3 regions of the Pseudomonas sp. Ost2 genome follow, and region 3 is predicted to be linked to each of the others. Evidence: predicted binding sites of a transcription regulator. Region 3 holds the regulator's gene; each other region holds the start of a gene.
The links. Region 3 encodes FliA, which starts transcription of late flagellar genes. Its sites were predicted from a motif close to CTAAAGTTTNNNNNNNNNNNGCCGNTAA; they were not measured.

Region 1: the regulator FliA is predicted to act here: its motif matches at 3,309-3,336, upstream of KI243_RS15020 (methyl-accepting chemotaxis protein).
Region 2: the regulator FliA is predicted to act here: its motif matches at 1,857-1,884, upstream of KI243_RS21935 (methyl-accepting chemotaxis protein).

The regions. Positions count from the first base shown of each region.
Region 1 is NZ_AP021904.1:3,385,122-3,389,731, reverse strand. It holds gene KI243_RS15045 (FMN-dependent NADH-azoreductase) at 1-508, opposite strand, end outside; gene KI243_RS15040 (LysR substrate-binding domain-containing protein) at 638-1,546, shown strand; gene KI243_RS15035 (MmcQ/YjbR family DNA-binding protein) at 1,558-1,902, shown strand; gene KI243_RS15030 (DUF1294 domain-containing protein) at 1,911-2,345, opposite strand; gene KI243_RS15025 (undecaprenyl-diphosphate phosphatase) at 2,342-3,169, opposite strand; gene KI243_RS15020 (methyl-accepting chemotaxis protein) at 3,462-4,610, shown strand, end outside.
Region 2 is NZ_AP021904.1:5,026,106-5,030,715, forward strand. It holds gene KI243_RS21935 (methyl-accepting chemotaxis protein) at 105-1,787, opposite strand; gene KI243_RS21940 (alpha/beta hydrolase) at 1,912-2,832, opposite strand; gene KI243_RS21945 (LysR substrate-binding domain-containing protein) at 2,941-3,837, shown strand; gene KI243_RS21950 (glutathione S-transferase family protein) at 4,020-4,610, shown strand, end outside.
Region 3 is NZ_AP021904.1:5,369,114-5,373,723, forward strand. It holds gene KI243_RS23485 (protein phosphatase CheZ) at 1-580, opposite strand, end outside; gene KI243_RS23490 (chemotaxis response regulator CheY) at 603-974, opposite strand; gene fliA (RNA polymerase sigma factor FliA) at 1,149-1,889, opposite strand; gene fleN (flagellar synthesis regulator FleN) at 1,886-2,719, opposite strand; gene flhF (flagellar biosynthesis protein FlhF) at 2,841-4,169, opposite strand; gene flhA (flagellar biosynthesis protein FlhA) at 4,181-4,610, opposite strand, start outside.

The sequences.
Region 1 (4,610 bases), 2.0 Mb from region 3:
CGATGTCGGTGATGCCGAGGAAACCGAACAGCACCTTCAGGTAGTCTTCGTGAGCCACACCGGTCGGCTGGCCGACGTGCAGGCCACCGGAAGTCGACACGATCACCAGCTTCTTGCCACCGGCCAGGCCTTCAGGGCCGTTTTCGGTGTAGCGGAAGGTCTTGCCGGCGACGGCGATGCGATCGATCCAGGCCTTGAGCTGGGTCGGGATGGTGAAGTTGTACATCGGCGCGGCGATCACGATGGCGTCGGCGGCGAGGAATTCCTCGATGGTCGAAACGCTGAGCTCGGCTTCATGGCGCTGGGCCGCGTCACGCAGCTCGGCGGCGGTGCCACCAGCGACCAGGGTCAGGCTGGAAAAGTGGCTGATGGCGTCGTTGGCCAGGTCACGGTAAGTCACCACGCTCGAAGGCTCGGCGGCCTGCCACGCTTCAACCACGCGACGGCTCAGCTGGCGCGAGGCCGAGTTGTCACCGAGGATGCTGGAATCGATATGCAAGAGTTTCATGTGGGATCTCCAAGTGAGGATCGCCACCCGGCGATCAAGTTGAGATAATCCTACTTGTGAAACCAATGGCTGATTAGTCGGCTAAAATGCGATAGTTTGTCCCACTCATAGAACAACCGAGTAACGATCATGCAGGACCTCAACGATCTCTACTACTTCGCCAAGGTGGTGGAAGCCGGTGGCTTCGCCGCCGCCGGGCGTTTGCTGGGGATTCCCAAGTCGCGCCTGTCGCGACGCATCGCCGAACTCGAGGACCGTCTCGGCGCACGCCTGCTGCAACGCACCACGCGGCAATTGAAACTGACCGCCGTCGGCGAACGCTACCTGCGCCATTGCCAGGCGATGCTGCTGGAGGCGGAAATGGCTGACGAGGCCGTGGCCAGCATGTCCAGCGAACCCCGCGGGCGGCTGCGGGTATCGTGCCCGGTGGGACTGGCCCAGGAATTCATGCCGTGGGTGATTTCCAGCTTCCTGGCGGCGCACCCGCTGGTCCAGCTGGAAGTGTTGATGGTCAACCGCCGCGTCGACCTGGTCACCGAAGGTATCGATGTGGCCCTGCGGGTTCGCGAACACGGCGACGAAGACCCGTTGCTGGTGACCCGGCGGCTGCGCCAGGCACAGACCTTCATGCTGGCGACGCCGGCCTTCCTCCAGGAACACCCGGTCAACAGCCTGGAGGATCTCAAGGACGCGCCGATTCTCGGCGCCCTCGAGGCGGACCGGCTGGTCCACCTGAGCCTGCTGGACGAGGATGGGCACAAACGCGAGTTGAGCCTCGAAGCCCGTCTGGGGGTGGACGACTTTGTCGTGCGCAAGGCCTGCGCACTCGCCGGCCTGGGCTTTACCGTACTGCCCATGTTGTACTGCGAGGAAGAGCTGGCCAATGGTACGTTTGTGCGGATCCTGCCCCAGTGGTCGTTGCCCGGCGGCTGGTTGCAGGCGGTCTACCCCCATCGACGCGGGGTATTGCCGGCCGTGCGGGCCTGGATCGATCACCTGGCCGAAGTATTCAAAGGATGCGGAGACAAGACCCTGTGAAAGAAGCAACGATGAACGCGGAGGCAGTGGCGCGTTTCTGCCTTGAGCTGCCCGGAGCCCGGGAGGACTACAAATGGGGCGGCGTACGGGTGTTTTCCATTGCCGGGACCAAGATGTTCGCGCTGCTCAACCTGAGCGGCGACACCCTGTCATTCAAGGTCGACAAGGACCTGTTCCTCGGCCATATCGACCGTCCGGGCATCCGCCCCGCACCTTATCTGGCCCGTGCCTACTGGATCACCATGACGGCGCCCTACCCCCTGGGCACCGGGGAACTGCAGGAACTGCTCAAGCGCTCCCATCAACTGGTGGTCGGCAAGCTGCCCAAACGCACCCAGGTCGGCCTGCTGCTCTAGGCCTGGCGCTATAGAAAGGACAAGTGGGCCAGGCTGGCGCCAAGAAACAGCTGGTCGATCCAGAACACCTGGTGCAGCAGCACGATGGCCCAGAACACCAGTTGGAAGGACAGCTTGCGGGTCTTGTGCCGGAAGGCCTGCTGGGCGATCAGCGCTCCCGGCCAACCACCCAGCAACTCGACGCCGTGCAGGACCTTCTCCGGCGTGCGCCAAGTGTCGTTGCGCGCCTTGCGCTTGTCGCTCCAGTAGAGGAAGAACGCCAGCAGGCTCGCGACGCCATAGCCCCACAGTGGCCAGGAAACACCACCGGACAGCCACATCTTCAGCGCGCCGAAGCCCGGCAGCACGCAGAGCACCAGCCAGATCGCCCATTTGAGCCTGAGGTGCTGCAGGCGGCCAGCGGACGCCGGACGGTTGCGTTCCGGAGTTTGCGGGCCCTTCATCCTTTGGTCGACCAGTCGACCCAGCCGAACTGCCAGGTGGCCAGGATCACCAGGCCGAACACGATCCGATACCAGGCGAACGCCGCGTAGCTGTGGCTGGCGATGAATTTCAGCAGGCCACGCACGGCGATCATCGCGAACACGAAGGACGTCACGAAGCCCACGGCGAATACCGGCAGGTCGGCCATCTGGAACTGGTGGCGGAAGCCATAGCCGGAATACACCGCGGCGGCGACCATGGTCGGCATCGCCAGGAAGAACGAGAACTCGGTGGCGGTCTTGCGCGACAGGCCGAACAACAGGCCGCCGATAATCGTCGCACCCGAGCGCGAAGTACCGGGAATCATCGCCAGGCACTGGGCGAAACCGACTTTCAAGGCATCTTTCCAGGTGATTTCATCGACGGTCTCGGCACGCACCACATGCTCCCGGCGCTCGGCCCAGAGAATGACCAGGCCGCCGACCACCAGCGCCGTGGCGACGGTAATCGGGTTGAACAGATAGGTGGCGATGACCTCCTTGAACAGCACCCCGAGAACCACCGCCGGCATGAATGCCACCAGCAGGTTGACGGTGAAGCGTTGTGCCGTGCGCTGGCTCGGCAGATCGCGCACCACGGTGAAAATCTTCTGGCGAAACTCCCAGACCACCGCCAGGATCGCCGCGAGCTGAATAATGATATTGAAGGCAATCGCCCGCTCACCGCCAAAACCGAGCAGATCCGCCACGATGATCTGGTGTCCGGTGCTGGAAATCGGCAGGAATTCGGTCAAGCCCTCGACAATACCCAGTATCAACGCCTGTGCGGCGGTCCAAAGATCCATCATTCCCCCTCAAGGCCCGCCCCTGCGGGTCCTTACAAAAATCGAAAGCCGCGGATCGGCCACTGGCGTCATTCCGCGTCGAGCCTGTCTCACCACCTGTCGCCAAACCGTGAAAAATGCCTGAAAAATCAGACATGAACTCAGGTTTGCCGGTTTCGGGCCGAAATCCTATCAGACATGCCTGTTTGTCGCTGCCCCGATAGTAGCCATAAGCAGGCTGGGCACCGCGGGGAAAACCTGCTGGTATGGACCCCGCGATGACACAACAACAAGAAAAGGGAATGGTGGTCTTATGAAAAGCTTGCGCAGTGTGTCGATCAGTCGACGCTTGTGGCTCATCCTGATTGTGGCGGTGGTGATGCTGCTGACCCTGGGCCTGTTGATGCTCAAGCAGATCCACGACGACCTTTATCACGCCAAGGCGCAGAAGACCCAGCATGTGGTCCAGACCGCCAGCGGGATCCTCGATTATTTCCACGGCCTGGAAACGGCCGGCACCCTGACCCGCGAGGCGGCGCAGAAACAGGCGTTGAGCGCGGTACGGGGGCTGCGTTATGACCAGAATGACTATTTCTGGATCAATGACCTGCGGCCGGTGATGGTCATGCACCCGGCCAATCCCAAGCTCGAAGGCCAGGACCTGTCCGGGATCAAGGACCCCGACGGTTATGCGCTGTTCAACGAGATGGTCATCCTCGCCAAGGCCAAGGGCGCCGGCATGATCGACTATCGCTGGCCGAAACCGGGGGCCAGTGCCCCGGTGGAGAAGACCTCCTACGTGCAGCTGTTCCAGCCCTGGGGCTGGATCATCGGCTCCGGCGTCTATATCGATGACATGCAGGCCGAATTCTACGGCCAGGTCCGCAACGCCTCGCTGATCGGCATCGCCATTGCCGCGCTCATGGCCCTGCTGGTGCTGTTGATCGGTCGCAGTATCGTGCGCCCGTTGCAGGAAACCGTGGATGCCATGGCCAATATCGCCAGCGGCGAAAGCGACCTGACCCGCAGCCTCGATACCCACGGCCAGGACGAAGTGACCCAGCTGGCCCGACACTTCAATGCCTTTACCAGCAAGTTGCGCGGCGTCGTCAGCCAGTTGCAGGACTCGGCCGGCGCCCTCGGGCAGTCCTCCAGCGACCTGGGCAACAATGCGGTCCAGGCCCAGGCGCGCAGCCAGCAGCAATCGCAGCAGATGGAGATGGTCGCGACAGCGATCAACGAAGTCACCTATGGCGTCCAGGATGTCGCCAAGAACGCCGAACAGGCCGCCAGCGAAATGCGTGACGCCGAGGCCCAGGCCCGCCAGGGCCAGTTGAATATCGATAACAGCCTGCAACAGATCGATCACCTGTCCGTCACCATCGACCAGGCGGTCGAGGTGATCCGGACCCTCGCCGCCGAGAGCACGCAGATCGGCAGCGTCCTGGAAGTGATCCGCTCC
Region 2 (4,610 bases), 340 kb from region 3:
GTGGGAAACGGCAAATTGATTGCTACCTAATTATTATCAAGCTAACAAATAACCCGTAGCTAAAACGGTTATCACCACCTGTTTCAGGGTAATGGCGCACTTGTTCAGATCTTGAATTGGCGTACCAGGCCGTTCAGGTTGGCACCCAGCGAAGACACATCACGCATGGTGCGCGCGCTTTGCTCGGTTTCATCGGCCAGGCTTTCCACCGCGCCAGCAATCTGATGCACGCTGCGGTTGATCTCTTCGGCGACCGAGGTCTGCTCTTCGGCGGCACTGGCAATCTGCGCGTTCATCGCGTTGATCGTGCCGATCAGGTCCGAGATCGAATCCAGCGAAACCCCCACTTCGTTGGTCTGCTGGTTCGCACCCTCGCCGGCTTCGGTCGAACGATGCATCGCGGCGACCGAGGCAGTGGTACCCGCTTCCAGGCGCGTGATCATGTCCTGGATCTCTTGAGTGCTTTGTTGCGTGCGGCTGGCGAGTGCGCGAACTTCATCGGCGACCACCGCAAAACCACGACCGGCTTCACCAGCACGCGCGGCTTCAATCGCGGCGTTGAGCGCCAGCAAATTGGTCTGGTCGGCAATCGAGCGAATCACATCGAGCACCGAGACAATGGAGCGCACGTCCTGTTGCAGGTTGTCGAGGCTGGTACCGCTCAGGCGAATATCCGATACCAGTGCGCTCATTCCCTTGATGTTGTCGCCCACTACCTTGCGCGCGACATGGCCTTGCTGGTCGGTCTCTGCCGCAGCCTGGGCAGCACGCTGGGCACTGACCGCGACTTCCTGGGCTGCCGCCGACATTTCATGGATAGCGGTGGCAACCTGGTCGGTCTCGTTGCGCTGGCGCTGCATCGCTTGTTCAGAACGCAAGGTTTGCTGGGTCGCCTGATGCACCAGACCGTCGAGGTCGGTAGTCATCTTCGCCACCTGGCTGACCATGGTGTGGATCTTGTCGACGAACCGGTTGAACGAGGCGGCGAGATCACCCAACTCATCGTTGCTGGTGATCGCCAGGCGATGGGTAAGGTCACCGTCCCCGGCGGCAATGTCATCCAGGTTGGTCTTGAGCACACGCAGCGGGCGGACAACACCATTGGCGGTCCAGATACCGGCCGTTGCGGTTACCAGCAACAGCACCAGGGTCACCAGGAAGATGCTGCCCAGCAGAGCGCGGGTGCGTTCGGTTACCGCTGCCTGCTCCAGCACCATGGCGGCGTCGATGTCATCCATATTGATTGCGCTGCCGAGCACCATGTCCCATTTTTCCAGGTAAATGGTGTAGCCAAGCTTGGGCACCTGAACACTTTCCTGGCCTGGTTTTGGCGCGAAGTAATCGACGTAGTGCTTGCCGTTTTTAGCCACTTCGACAAAGGTCTGGTAGTGGAAGGAACCGTCCGGATCCTTGGTGTCCCAGAAGCTCTTGCCGATCCCGGCGGTGCTGTCGCCACGGAAGATACGCACGCCTTTGGTGTCGTAACCGAAGAAGTAGCCTTCCTCCCCGAACTTTACCGGTTTGAGCAATTCGAGGGCCTTGTCACGGGCCGCCATATCGCCCTTTGCCGAGGCATCGTGCAGCGGCTTGATGGTGGTCAGGGCCACCTCGACATAGTTCTTCAGCACGTCACGATTGCGCTTGATCAAACCATCCCGGGTTTCGAGCATTTGCTGGTCGGCAGTGCGCTGCAACATCCACGACGCAAGGCCGCTGATAATCAATGCGAACAACAACGAGGGGATGATAGCCAGACACAGCAATTTGCCTTTGACTGTAAGCTTCATGAACGATATGTCCTCCAGGTCAGTGTGGTTTTTCAGCGTATCGACCCGGTTAGAAATATCTTGATAAAAATGATGGCATTTTGACGTCAAACATTAGTCGACGTACTCCGCGTATGAAAATTCCTCAGCGCCTCTCCTCTATAACCGGCAGCTCCCGAGTCCCGGCCCTGAGAAACCTCAGGATCTCGTACGCGACAATCTCCGGTGCCTCACGCTGGGGAAAGTGCCCCGCTCCGTCGATCAGCACGCGTTCGTAGCGCGCCGAGAAGTAGCCTTCGCGTCCCTTGGAACTGTCCGGGTGATTGCAACTGTCCGCACCACCGTGCAGCACCAGCGTGGGTACCGACAATACCGGTGCCGGGTTGAGCCTGGCTTCTTCGGCACGGGAGGCCGCGTCACCTTCGACGAAACCCCAGCGATGCCGGTAGGAATGCAATACCACCGCAGCCCAGTCCGGCCCTGCGAAGGCGCGACAGGCGGTCTGGAAATCCTGCTCCGTGTACCAGCCGGCGGGCGACCAGGTGTCCCACATCATGCGGGCGAAGACATTGCGCTCGTGCTCGACGACCTGCTGGCCGCGGGGTGTCGCCATGAACCAGTGGTACCAGTAATTGCGCGCCTGCTGCAGGGAAATCACCTGGTTCGGATCGTTGGTGCCGTAGCCGACCGACAGCATCACCAACCCCGCGGCCACACCGGGCCTGAGTCCACAGGCATTGGCCACGGCCCTGGCGCCCCAGTCATGCCCGACCAGTACCGGACGATCGAGCCCCAGGGCATCGATGAAATCCAGCAGGTCCATGCCCAGCGCTGCCAGCGCGCCACTGCGCGGCGTATCGTCATGGCGAAAACGCGTCGGTGCAAAACCCCGGAGTGCCGGCGCCAGCACCCGGTAGCCGGCTTCGGCCAGATGGCCGGCAGTGCGTGTCCAGGTCTCGGGACTGTCCGGCCAGCCATGGACCAGCACGGCCACCCGGGCTCCAGCGGGGTTCCACTCCAGGTAGGCGATGTCCAGCAACGGCGTAGTGACAAATGAGTAGTTCATGGCGATTCCTGCGGAGTTGGCGGTTGTCTGGAGAAAGACTACCGTCGCCACCACGAATCATTCATGATGAGTAAAGGCCTATTATCAATTTTTCAAGTTGAATCAGTGATGAACACGGACCGCTCCCTCGTCGCCCTTTCCGCCTCCCTCGACATTGCCTTGCTGCGCACGTTTCTCACGGTGGTCGACACCCACAGCTTCGCCTCGGCCGCCGACCTGCTGGCGCTGACACCCTCGGCGGTGAGCGGGCATATCAAGCGCCTCGAAGACGATGTCGCGGTGAAGCTGCTGTCGCGTACCACGCGCCGCCTGTCCCTGACCGCCGAGGGCGAGATCCTCTACACCTATGCCCGCAATATCCTCAGCCTGGAACGCGAGGCCCGGGCAAAACTGCGGGGAGCCCATATTCAAGGGCGGATCCGCGTCGGCTCCTCGGAAGACTTTGCCGGCACCTGGCTGGCCGCCGTGCTGCAGTCCTTCAGCCGCAGCCATCCACGGGCCTCCATCGAGTTGAAGGTCGGCATCACTTCCGATCTGGTGCAACAGCGGCAACTCGGCCAGCTCGACGTGGTGTTCGGCAAGCAGTGCAGCCGGGTGGACGAAGGCGGCGAATTGCTATGGGAAGAACCGCTGGTCTGGGCCTACGCCGCGAAAATCCCCCTGGATACCGCGATCCCCTTGCCCCTGGCCGTCTTTCCGGAACCTTGCGTCTACCGGGAGGCGGCCATCCAGGCGCTGGCCGTGGCGGGAACGCCCTGGCGCCTGGCGTTTGAAAGCAGCAGCATGGCCGGTTGCATTGCCGCGGCCCTGGCAGGCTTCGCCGTAACCCCGATTGCCCGCAGCCAGTTGCGCGACGGACTCAGGGAGCTGGGCCCGGCCGAGGGTCTTCCAGCGCTGGCGAACGCACGTTTCCATGCCTTTTCCGACCGCGCCGACCCAGCCATCCATGCGCTGATCGAGTCTGTGCAGGAGATCGGCAGGCGCCGGCGGTTCATCGATCAATAAGCTTCGACCTCCCCCCACGTATCACAGTGTGTACAGCCTTGCGCCGGACACACTGACTCAAGCTGTCGCCGCCAGCGGACACACCGTGGATACATCCACGCGATGAACTGTGCCGGTCCCAAGCCACCCGCACCGGGTGGCCCGATCATCACAGTGCAGGGTTCACCCAGGAGGTCATCATCATGAGCATCACCCTTTACGGCTACAGCGGCAGCACCTACGTGCGCACCGTCAGAATGCTTCTCGCCGAGAAAGGCGCGGACTATGAACAGGTTCCGGTCGATGTCCTCCAGGGCGAACCCCACTCTCCCGAACACCTGTTGCGTCATCCCTTCGGCAAGGTACCGGTGATCGACCATGACGGTTTCCGGGTGATCGAGAGCGGAGCCATCACCGCCTATCTGAACGAGGTGCTGCCGGGACCGTCACTGATGCCGGAAACCGCCCGGGACCGCGCCCGCGCCAACATGGCCATCGGTATCTACGACTCCTATGGCTACGGTGCGCTGGTGTCGGTGGCCGGTTATCACCTGTTCCCCGACTTTATCGGCGGGCAGAACGAAGAATCCCGGCGCAACGGCATAGAGAACTCGCGCCGGGTCCTGCGCGAGCTGATGAAGATCAAGGGGCAAGACCGCTTTATCGCCGGGCCGAATGTCTCGCTCGCCGACTTCTACCTGGTGCCGTTCTGCACCTATATCGCCCTGACCCCGGATGCCGCGCAGGTATTCGACGTCGAGGGTTTTGCCCAGTGGTGGCAACAGGTGCAGGCC
Region 3 (4,610 bases):
CGACTTCGGTGACCATCTGCGTGACGCGCTTGATCACCTGGCCGGTAAGGTCCTGGTAATCCTGGGCCAGCAGGATGTCGTTGAGATCGCTCGATACCGCACGGGTCTCCTGCTCGCTGCGCGAAAGGAAACCGTCGACCCGCCGGGCCAGTGCGCGAAACTCTTCGGCACCGACTTCACGCCGCATGAAGCGACCCCAGTCGGCGCTCAGGGCCTTGGCTTCCTCGTTCAGGCCACTGACCCGCGGGGTCGCGCTCTCCACCAGGTCCATGGTGCGATTGGCCGCCGCCTCGGTCAGCCTGACCACATAGGACAGGCGCTCGGTGGCGTCGGTGATCTGCGAAACTTCCTCGGCTTGCGGCATGGTCGGGTCAATCTGGAAATTGACGATCGCACTGTGCAGCTCGCGGGTCAGCTTGCCGACTTCCAGATACAGGCCGCGGTCACGGGTCTGGTTCAGCTCATGGATCATTTGCACCGCATCGCCGAAACGGCCTTTTTCAAGGCTGTCGACCAGTTCACGGGCATGTTTTTTCAGGGTCGATTCAAAATCGCCCAGTGAAGATTCGTTGTGCTCCATAGCGCCCCCGTGGCGGACTTCATCAACCGATGCGTTCGAAGATCTTTTCGATCTTCTCTTTCAGCGCCTGGGCCGTGAATGGTTTGACCACATAGCCGTTGACGCCGGCCTGGGCGGCTTCGATGATCTGCTCGCGCTTGGCTTCGGCCGTGACCATCAGGACCGGCAGGTGCTTGAGCTTTTCATCGGCACGCACGTGGCGCAGCAGGTCGATGCCGGTCATGCCGGGCATGTTCCAGTCGGTGACCAGAAAGTCGATGCTACCGCTGTTGAGGACCGGAATGGCGGTAGTACCGTCATCGGCCTCGACCGTGTTGGTGAACCCGAGGTCACGCAACAGGTTCTTGATGATCCGCCGCATCGTTGAGAAGTCATCAACAATGAGGATTTTCATGTTCTTGTTCAATTCGACCTCCAAGCAGTCTTAAACGCGTTTCAGCACCTGAACGCGCTGTTCAATCAATTCGGCACAACACTCGACTACTGCATGGAAACCACAACCGGCCGAGCCGCCGACACACCGTCAAACGCTGCATCGGTCTCGTTCGCAGTGTCCCCACACTGCCTGTCAACGCGCTCGCCACTCTCCCAAACGCCCCCGCAAGCGGGCCGCGCACTGGCTGTGTAACTGGCTGACTCGCGATTCGCTGACCCCCAGTACCTCACCGATTTCCTTGAGGTTCAGCTCCTCGTCGTAGTACAGCGCCAAGACCAGTCGCTCACGCTCCGGCAAATTGGCAATCGCATCCGCCAGCGCCGCCTGGAAGCGTTCATCCTCCAGATCGCGTGACGGCTCGAGATGAGCACTCGCGCCATCCTCGTGCAGCCCTTCATGCTCGCCGTCCTGCAACAGGTCGTCGAAACTGAACAATCGGCTGCCCAGGGTATCGTTCAAAATCCCGTAATAATCATCGAGACTCAATTGGAGTTCGGCTGCAACCTCGTGATCTTTAGCGTCACGACCGGTTTTCGCTTCAATTGCCCTGATTGCGTCACTGACCATACGGGTATTGCGGTGTACCGAACGGGGTGCCCAGTCGCCCTTGCGGACCTCATCGAGCATCGCGCCGCGAATCCGGATACCGGCATAGGTCTCGAAACTCGCACCTTTGCTGGAGTCATACTTGGTCGAGACTTCCAGCAGGCCGATCATGCCCGCCTGGATCAGGTCCTCGACCTGCACACTGGCCGGCAGCCGCGCCAGCAAGTGATAGGCGATCCGCTTGACCAGAGGCGCATAACGCTCGATCAACTCATACTGGCTGTCACGCGACGACTTGGAATACATGCGATAGCCACTGGCAGTCATAGCACTGGTCCCGCACTCGTCTGATGCACCAGACGTTCGACGAAGAACTCCAGGTGCCCGCGTGGGTTGGCGGGCAACGGCCAGGTGTCGACCTTCTGGGCAATGGCCTTGAACGCCAGGGCGCATTTCGAACGAGGGAACGCTTCGTAGACCGCGCGCTGCTTCTGCACGGCCTTGCGTACGCATTCATCGTAGGGAACGGCACCGACGTATTGTAGGGCTACATCGAGGAAGCGATCCGTGACCTTGGTCAACTTGGCGAACAGATTGCGACCTTCCTGGGGGCTCTGGGCCATGTTGGCCAGCACGCGGAAACGGTTCATGCCGTAGTCGCGGTTGAGCAGCTTGATCAGGGCATAGGCGTCAGTGATCGAGGTCGGCTCGTCGCAGACCACCAGCAGGACTTCCTGGGCCGCGCGGACAAAACTGACTACCGAGTCACCAATACCCGCAGCGGTGTCGATCACCAGCACATCGAGGTTGTCGCCAATATCGCTGAACGCCTGGATCAGGCCGGCATGCTGGGCCGGGCTCAGGTGGACCATGCTCTGGGTGCCGGAGGCGGCCGGCACGATACGGATCCCGCCCGGCCCCTGCAACAGCACATCACGCAACTCACAGCGCCCCTCGACCACGTCGGCCAGGGTGCGTTTGGGGGTCAGCCCCAGCAGGACGTCGACATTCGCCAGCCCCAGGTCGGCGTCCAGCAGCATGACCCGCCGGCCAAGCTCAGCCAGCGCCAGGGACAAGTTCACTGACACGTTAGTCTTCCCGACGCCACCCTTGCCGCCGGTCACCGCGATCACCTGTACGGGATGCATGCTGCCCATGTTCTCTTCTTACCTTGTCTTGCTTAGACGGAAGGCCACATAACTGGCTGCGCGTTCCCGGAGGGAACTAATGCCTGGCAGACCATCGATGTAGGTGCATTGCAACGTCTTCATGATTACCTCAACCCACTCGTTTGGACGGGCTGTGGTAGATGTCAGCGAACATATCGGCCATGGCCTCTTCGCTGGGTTCTTCCTGCATTTGCACACTGACTGCGCGGCTCACCAGCTGGTGGCGGCGCGGCAAATGCAGATCGTCCGGAATCCTTGGACCATCGGTCAGATAGGCCACCGGCAATTCGTGGCTGATGGCCAGGCTCAGCACTTCGCCGAGACTCGCCGTTTCATCCAGTTTAGTCAGGATGCAGCCAGCCAGCCCGCAGCGCTTGTAGCTGTGGTAGGCGGCGGTCAACACCTGTTTCTGGCTGGTCGTGGCCAGGACCAGGTAATTCTTGGCCTTGATCCCGCGTCCGGCCAGGCTTTCCAGTTGCATGCGCAGCGCCGGGTCGCTGGCCTGCAGGCCGGCGGTATCGATCAGCACGACGCGCTTGCGCAGCAGCGGATCGAGGGCTTGCGCCAGGGACTGGCCCGGGTCGACGTGGGTCACGGGTACGTTGAGGATCCGCCCCAGGGTCTTGAGCTGTTCCTGGGCACCGATACGGAAGCTGTCCATGCTGACCAGGGCGATGTTCTGCGCACCGTACTTGAGCACGTAGCGCGCCGCCAGCTTGGCCAGCGTGGTGGTCTTGCCCATGCCGGCCGGACCGACCATGGCTATGACCCCGCCCTCTTCCAAGGGTTCGATCTCGGGAGTGACGATCATCCGGGCCAGGTGCGCCAGCAGCATACGCCAGGCCTGACGCGGCTCTTCGATGCCGGTGATCAGTGCCAGCAGGTCGCGCGACAGCGGGCCGGACAGGCCGACACGCTGCAGGCGGCGCCAGAGGTTGGCCTGCGCCGGCTGGCTGCCTTGCAACTGGTTCCAGGCCAGGGAGCCGAGCTGGACTTCCAGCAGCTCGCGCAGGCCGTTGAGCTCGAAACGCATCGAATCGAAGACCCGCTGGTCCACCGCCGGGGCCGCCGCGACAGGCGCCGGGGCCGGGCGACGCGGCTCGTCGAAAGTCGGTTCGATCAGCGGCTCGGCAGCGGTCAGCGGCAGGCCGGCGAACAACTGGCGATTGGTGGTCGCATCGCTCTCGCCCTCGCTGCGCAGGCTCAGTTCGGCCTGGGCGGTGACGATCCGCGACTGGGTCTTGCGCAGCTCGTCCTCGAGCTCCATGTTCGGTACACGCGGCGCCAGGGCCGAGAGCTTGTAGTCCAGGGCAGCCGTCAGCTCGACACCGCCCGCGATGCGGCGGTTGCCGATGATGGCCGCGTCCGAGCCCAGCTCATCACGAACCAGCTTCATGGCCTGACGCATATCGGCGGCGAAAAAACGCTTAACTTGCATAACCCACTACCTCAGCCGTTGGGCCCTACTGTCGCAACGATGGTGACTTGCTTGTTGTCCGGAATTTCCTGGTAGGCCAAGACATGCAGACTTGGTACCGCCAGGCGTCCGAACCGCGAAAGCATCGCGCGAACCGGACCGGCCACCAGCAGGATCACCGGCTGCCCTTGCATCTCTTGGCGCTGGGCGGCGTCGATCAGTGAACGCTGGAGTTTTTCGGCCATGCTCGGTTCCAGGAGAACCCCCTCTTCCGAGCCTTGTCCGGCCTTCTGCAGACTATTGAGCAATATTTGTTCCAACCTTGGTTCCAAGGTGATCACAGGCAGCTCGGAGTCAAGCCCTACAATGCTTTGGACGATTGCGCGAGACAAGCCGACACGCACTGCCGCCACCAGAGCGGCAGTATCTTGACTCTTGGCGGCATTGTTTGCGATGGCTTCG